2 regions of the Paenibacillus azoreducens genome follow, and region 2 is predicted to be linked to the other one. Evidence: riboswitches for the same ligand, from Rfam matches in the RefSeq annotation. Region 2 holds a riboswitch; the other holds the start of a gene.
The links. A riboswitch is a leader RNA that binds a small molecule or an ion and turns the genes downstream of it on or off. The one in region 2 is predicted to bind glycine.

Region 1 (3,419 bases), 2.5 Mb from region 2:
GACGGGATGCCGAGAGCCTTGCTCATTTGGCCGGTATAAATGCTTCCGGCGTCTATACAGTGCAAAGCCAAGAACTGATCCTGAATCATATGAAAAACGCGCTGTCCTTAACATGCTCCGACAAGCCGCTTGCGGGACTGGAATGCTCCAAGCTGGCCTATATGTTCCTCATTGACCTCATGACCGACAGGATGCATGCTTCCTCTACCGATCAAGGGTATTTGCGCCTGCAACCCGTTTTTGACTATATGGAAAACCATTATCAGCGGGATATTACGCTGCAGGAGCTCGCCGAACAGCTCAGGGTATCCACACAGCATTTATGCCTTCTTTTCCGCAAAATCCTGAACAAACGCCCCATGGAATACCTGAACCAGCTCCGCATCCAGAAAAGCAAGGAACGACTGCTGGAATGCCCAGATGCGCGGATCGGCGAAATCGCCGGGCATGTGGGGTTTACGACGCCGGGGTATTTTAGTACGCTATTCAAACGTATGGAAGGGATGACGCCGGAGGCTTTCCGCAAGCTGAATGGTATAAGGTGATTTTCTGCCTTGGTGAGATCTAAACTAGAAAAGGCATGGAGCCGCGTACGAAACCGTACAGACGTATCCATGCCATTGTTATTCTATCAGCCTAACTTTTGACTTTTCATATGTTGCAAATATCGGTGTGTCTCCGCCACAACTACCCCTGATAAACCTAATAGGGCAATCAAATTCGGCAGCGCCATCAGCCCGTTTACAATATCCGCAAGCAGCCAAATAGCCTCCAGTTTGATAAAAGCTCCAAAGGCGATCAAAAGGATAAATACAATGCGATACGGCAGGATGGATTTCACGCCAAACAGATATGTGATACAGCGCTCGCCGTAATAATTCCAGCCCAAAATCGTCGTAAACGCAAATAACATCAGACATATCGTCAGAATGATCGATCCGTACGGAATCGCGGCATCAAATGCCGCCTGGGTCATCATCGCCCCGCGTTCAGCTCCCTGCCAGACCCCTGTGACGATCAGGGTTAACCCCGTTAACGTACAAATAATGATCGTGTCAAAAAAAGTGCCTGTCATCGAAACGAGCCCCTGTTCCGCCGGCCACTTGGTTTTTGCGGCTGCCGCTGCAATCGGCGCACTCCCCAGGCCCGATTCATTCGAAAACACGCCTCGCGCCACCCCATTTCGGATCGCCATCATGACGGTTGCGCCAAGAAAACCTCCGCCCGCTGCCGCACCGTTAAATGCGCCCTCAAAAACAAGGGCTACTGCATGCGGGATTTGATCGGCAAATGTGATCAGCACGACAAAACTAGCAACGATATAAATGATGGCCATCACAGGGACAACCTTGGTCGACACTTGCGAGATGCTTTTGATTCCGCCCAAAGTGACTAATGCGGTCACCACTGTCATGATTCCCGCTGTCACGATCGCGGGGACTCCCCAGCTGGACTGCGTCGAAGATACGATCGCATTCACCTGCGGGAATGTCCCGATGCCGAACAACGCCACCAGAACGCCGCTTATGGCGAAAAATACGGCCAGCGGCTTAAATTTGCTGCCAAGCCCCCGTTCAATATAATACATCGGCCCGCCGGAGACCTGACCTTTATCATCCATCGTCCGAAACTTGACCGCTAATACCCCTTCCGCATATTTCGTTGCCATTCCGAAAAACGCGGCGATCCACATCCATAATAACGCTCCGGGACCACCAATTTGGATTGCGGTCGCAACCCCGACGATATTCCCTGTACCGACCGTCGCGGCAAGCGCTGTCGCCAAGGCGCCGAAGCTCGATACGTCGCCTTCGCCTTCATTTTTGGCCTTGAATATCAGTCTTAAGGCAAGCGGCAGCCTTATCACCTGCAGCAGACCAAGCCGGCAGGTCAGCCATATTCCTGTGCCTACCAATAAAATGAGCAGCGGAGCTCCCCATACCCATTGGTTTACCAGCTCTAATACATGCATTTCCTTTTCCCCCTCATGATGTTGCATTCTCCTAGACGACATGAAAAAGAGCCAAATCCAAGGATTTGACTCTGGGGACACATTTGCAGATCTTACGCACGCCAAGAATGTGAAACGATGCACATCTTGTGCGTGTTCAAATTCGGTAACCGATCCTGCAATCCCTGTCCTTTTACCTGAGAGTTTCCACACGTTATGGGATTCTTCCCCTCACGCGTATTGCCCCTTCGGTGCTCCATTGATGGAGTCTCTCCAGAGTTCTGTCCACTTACGGTCCTGCCTCCCAAGTCTGGGTACGATCCCAACTCTTTTGGCGCCTGAGAGTTTATGCCCCTTCGGCCAAGCTGCCGCTTGTCTCCCGTAAACTTCATCCAGTGTATATGCAATTTTTGATTGGTTACCATTATAGGATTGCCTGTACGATTTGGCAAGGATGTTTGTTTTATTGGATATAATTACCTTCCGAATGACTCAATGGCATGTGGTCCGTTTTGTACCGCCATTCGGGCAGAGGTTACCAGGACGATAGCTCCGTCCTTTTCCAGCTGTCTTTGGCAACGCAAACATATACATATTGATCGTCCCAAGCGATCTGCCCCTGACTGCAGGCTTCTTTGGACGAAGCAGGCGTATACTTGTTGCGGACGCGCAGCTTGTCCCCGTTCACATCAAGCTTGGTGTCGGGGTCGTCCGTGCCTATACCGACATTGCCGCCGCTGCGCTGCACGGTGAGTGCGGAATCGACCGCTTCGCCTTCATCGTCGTAACGGACAAACTGCAGGTCGGCCCCTGTATTTTCACCCGCTTCCTTCGAGCTGTCCGCCCGAACGGCCCATCTTGGCGTCGTCTCATTATCCTTGCCGGCTACGCTGAACTGAAGGTCCCGGTTCGTACCGGTTTCTCCTGCTACCCGCAAAATGCCGTTCATTACATTGAAGTTGGATGAGTGGGTGCGGATTTCGCTGACGTCAGTGTCATATGGGATTTCTAAACGAGTGAACAGCTGATTCGCGTATTCTCCTGTTGGCGACATCGTCGTCTCGAACGACATATGCTTATGATCATGCTGCTCCGGATTATTTGCTTTGTCATGGGAGATGATGGCTGTCTTGTCCATGCCTTTCTCATCGGCCCATGCGATCGCGGGTTTGGCCCGGTCCGCCGTCCATTGCAGCCGGATCATGTCGGACAGATGCCCTTCCTTCTCGATCCACTTCTGGTCGGTGGACAGAAGCAGACGCTCATTGTGCGGAACACGGATTTCACCGCCATCCTGCTCGGATTGTTCCGGGGTCACCTCTGCGCCCAGCTGTTTCGTCGTAAAACCCGTGCCCAACAGGCAGACGCCTCCCAATATCACCGTTGCCATCATCATCTTCGAGAATTTCATTGTTTCCCTCCCGTATCCGTCGCGATTGGAATTCATTAGCCTTTGCGAAATAAAAAG
Region 2 (3,419 bases):
CACGCTCCTGTGCAAGTATTCGTATCAGGAATTTGAACAGTTTTCAAAATGGTTTATGTCCCGCGGACATCATCAGCTCTGCTGAAAAACGCATACAATGCATAGTTTTCAAAAGAAAAAGACAGCAAAAAAGGCATGCAGCACCTTTTTCTCTGTCCTTTGTACCTGAGAGTTTAAACGGAAATCACCGTTTCCGCGTTCCCCTTGGGTGGCTGACGCTCTCTCCAGAGCCGCGTCCGGCGACGGTTCCTTGTACCTGAGAGATTAGCCGCCTGTATGTGCGTACATGCAGCTTGCTCCTTCGGTGCCGCCCTCCTTGCCGGGGACGGTCTCTCCCGTTCGCCTTCATCCGCTATATATCGAAATCAATTATGTTTTGGAACCATTTACAATCCTAATCACCTTAAGAATAAAGCAGAGGGAACAGCGGTGTCAATATAACGAAAGCCATTTCCCGCATCCAAGGCCAGCCCTTGCCGCTATGCATATTGTGGAGTGTCTGCCGCCTATATCCGCATGCCGCTGCGGATGTACTTCATGGCGCCAAGCGCAATGCCGGAGCCGGTCATTAATCTGTATAAAAAAGGAAGAAAAAATCAAAAGATTTTGTGAGATTCTTCCTTGCCTTGAATCCTGGGTTTTTGCCTCATAATTCTGTTGACATTCCCGCCGCCTTTGAGTATTAATGGTAGTAAGACAATTCAATAGCGGATGAAGGTAATGGGAGAGATTACTGATTTAATGCGTGTTCAAAAAAGGCCGGTTTTCAGCACCGAGAAGGTTGGATGAAGATAGGGACGAAAGGAGCGGAGCGTACGTAGTGGGTACGTGAGCACCAGAAGGCCCGGCTGAATTCAAGATTCGATGCCGAGTTCACTTCCTGATTCACTTCGTGTTAGATATAGAATTCATGAGTTATCAGCACAGCTGATGAAATTCTATATCGCAAGAAAACCTACCTTTGCATCGCGGTCGCTCATCCTTGTATTGACCTCGATTGGTTTTCTTATCAAAAGCGGACTTTTTGAACAACCTCTTTTATATAGTGACGCCGAAGGAGTAAACCCTTACAACAGGGTGAATCTCTCAGGCAAAAGGACCATTATCGGACGCATCTCTGGAGAGAATTCTTGACCGAAGAATCACCCAAGGGGAAACTTGCCTGCCGGCACTGAAGCTTTATTATCCTTTAGTCTTACAGCGGCCGTATTTGGCAAGGTAACTCTCAGGTACCAAGGACAGAGCATAAGAACCGGTATGCCGCAAAATGCGGTATGCTTATTCTTCTGCCTGTCCTTTTTGTGTTTTCGGGATTTTGCAAAATCCTCTTTTTAAAAATGTGAATAGAGAAGGAGATGGAAACGTGTCCGAGCTGAAACGTACCCCGCTTTACCCTCTGTATGCCGAAATCCCTGGCGTGCGGTGCATCGATTTTGGCGGTTGGGAGCTGCCGGTCCAGTTTAGCGGCATTCATAAAGAGCATGAGGCCGTTCGTGAAGCCGCCGGTTTATTCGATGTGTCCCATATGGGAGAGTTTATGGTGAGCGGTCCGGAGGCCGAAAGCTTTATTCAGTACATGACCGTCAATGATGTAACTAAACTCGAACCCGGCCAGGCGCAGTACAGTGCCCTGTGTTATCCGGACGGAGGCGTCGTTGATGATTTGCTGATTTACAAGCTGGAAGAGCAGTCTTACATGCTTGTCGTCAACGCATCCAACATCGACAAAGACTGGGAATGGCTGCAGCAGCATCTGAAAAATGGAGTTCAAATGACCAATCAATCCGACGAAACGGCTCTTCTCGCGATCCAAGGACCTAAAGCGGAGGAAATTCTGAATCCCCTCGTAGATGCGGATCTGTCAGCGCTCGGTTCGTTTCACTTCCTGCAAAATGTAAACTTGTTCGGCGCATCCGTCCTTATCTCGCGCACAGGTTATACCGGTGAAGACGGATTTGAAATTTACCTTAAAGCGGCGGATGCTCCCACTGTATGGAGAGGATTGTTCGAGCATGGAGAAGCGCACGGACTGCTGCCCGCAGGACTCGGCGCCCGCGATACGCTCCGGTTTGAAGCGAAGCTGCCGCTTTATGGCCAGGAACTGTCCAAAGAAATCTCCCCGCTGGAAGGCGGCATCGGCTTTTTCGTGAAGCTGAACCAAGAGGATGATTTTATCGGCAAACAAGCGCTACAGCAGCAAAAAAGCAGCGGCGTTCCGCGGAAACTGGTCGGCGTGGAAATGATTGACCGCGGCATCCCGCGTTCCCATTATCCTGTTTATGCCGGCGACACGCAGATCGGTGAAATCACTACCGGAACCCAATCGCCAACCCTCAAACGCAACCTGGGCCTTGCTTTGATTGACAGCAATCATGCCGCGACCGGCACGCAGGTTGAAGTGGAAATACGCGGCAAACGTCTGAAAGCCGAAGTTGTAAGCACGCCTTTTTACAAAAGAGCCCGAAAAGGAGCTGACTCCAAGTGAAACATCGTTATTTGCCCATGACCGAGCAGGATCAGCAGGAAATGCTGAAAACCGTCGGACTGAACTCCATCGAAGATTTGTTCAAGGATATCCCGGACGAAATCCGGTTTAAAGGCGAACTGCCCGTATCCAAAGGTCTGGACGAATATGCCCTTACTACCCACTTGTCCGCCCTTGCCGCCAAAAACGCCAATACCGACCAATACCCAAGCTTCCTTGGCGCCGGACTTTATGACCATCATATTCCGTCCGTGATCAACCATGTGGTATCGAGATCGGAATTTTATACCGCCTATACGCCTTATCAAGCCGAAGTAAGCCAAGGCGAGCTGCAGGCCATATTCGAGTTCCAATCCTATATTTGCGAACTTACGGGCATGGCTGTTGCCAATGCCAGCATGTATGACGGCGCGACAGCCCTTGCTGAAGCCGGTTCACTGGCAAGTGCGGCTACCAAGCGCAGCAAGCTCGTGATCTCCTCTGCCGTTCATCCGGAATCCAGACAGGTGATTCACACCTATGCCCATGGTCTCGGACTCGACATCGTGGAAGTTGGCACCAAAAATGGCGTAACGGACATGGAAGAACTGGCCAAGGTTGTCACAGGCGATACCGCCGCCGTTCTGGTGCAAAACCCGAACTTCTTCGGTTCGGTTGAAGATCTCGCTGCGATCGGCAACCTGATCCATGCCCACAAAGGCCTCATGGTTGTAAGCACCAATCCATTGTCGCTGGGACTTCTGGAAGCACCCGGCAAGCTTGGCGCCGATATCGTGGTGGGAGACGCCCAACCGCTTGGCATTGCAGCTTCGTTAGGCGGTCCGACTTGCGGATTTTTCGCCGTATCCAAGGATCATATGCGCAGAATGCCGGGACGGATTGTCGGCCAGACGGTCGACCGGAACGGCAAACGCGGTTTTGTGCTGACGCTGCA

Region 1: linked by a shared signal. The riboswitch ahead of L6442_RS31195 (alanine/glycine:cation symporter family protein) and the one ahead of gcvT (glycine cleavage system aminomethyltransferase GcvT) in region 2 are both predicted to bind glycine.

What each region holds. Positions count from the first base shown of each region.
Region 1 covers NZ_AP025343.1:6,959,184-6,962,602, forward strand. Annotated here, with positions in the region: gene L6442_RS31190 (AraC family transcriptional regulator) at 1-545, shown strand, start outside; gene L6442_RS31195 (alanine/glycine:cation symporter family protein) at 632-1,972, opposite strand; glycine riboswitch at 2,127-2,238, opposite strand; gene L6442_RS31200 (hypothetical protein) at 2,487-3,362, opposite strand.
Region 2 covers NZ_AP025343.1:2,156,124-2,159,542, reverse strand. Annotated here, with positions in the region: glycine riboswitch at 235-348, opposite strand; glycine riboswitch at 1,015-1,112, shown strand; glycine riboswitch at 1,116-1,244, shown strand; gene gcvT (glycine cleavage system aminomethyltransferase GcvT) at 1,364-2,485, shown strand; gene gcvPA (aminomethyl-transferring glycine dehydrogenase subunit GcvPA) at 2,482-3,419, shown strand, end outside.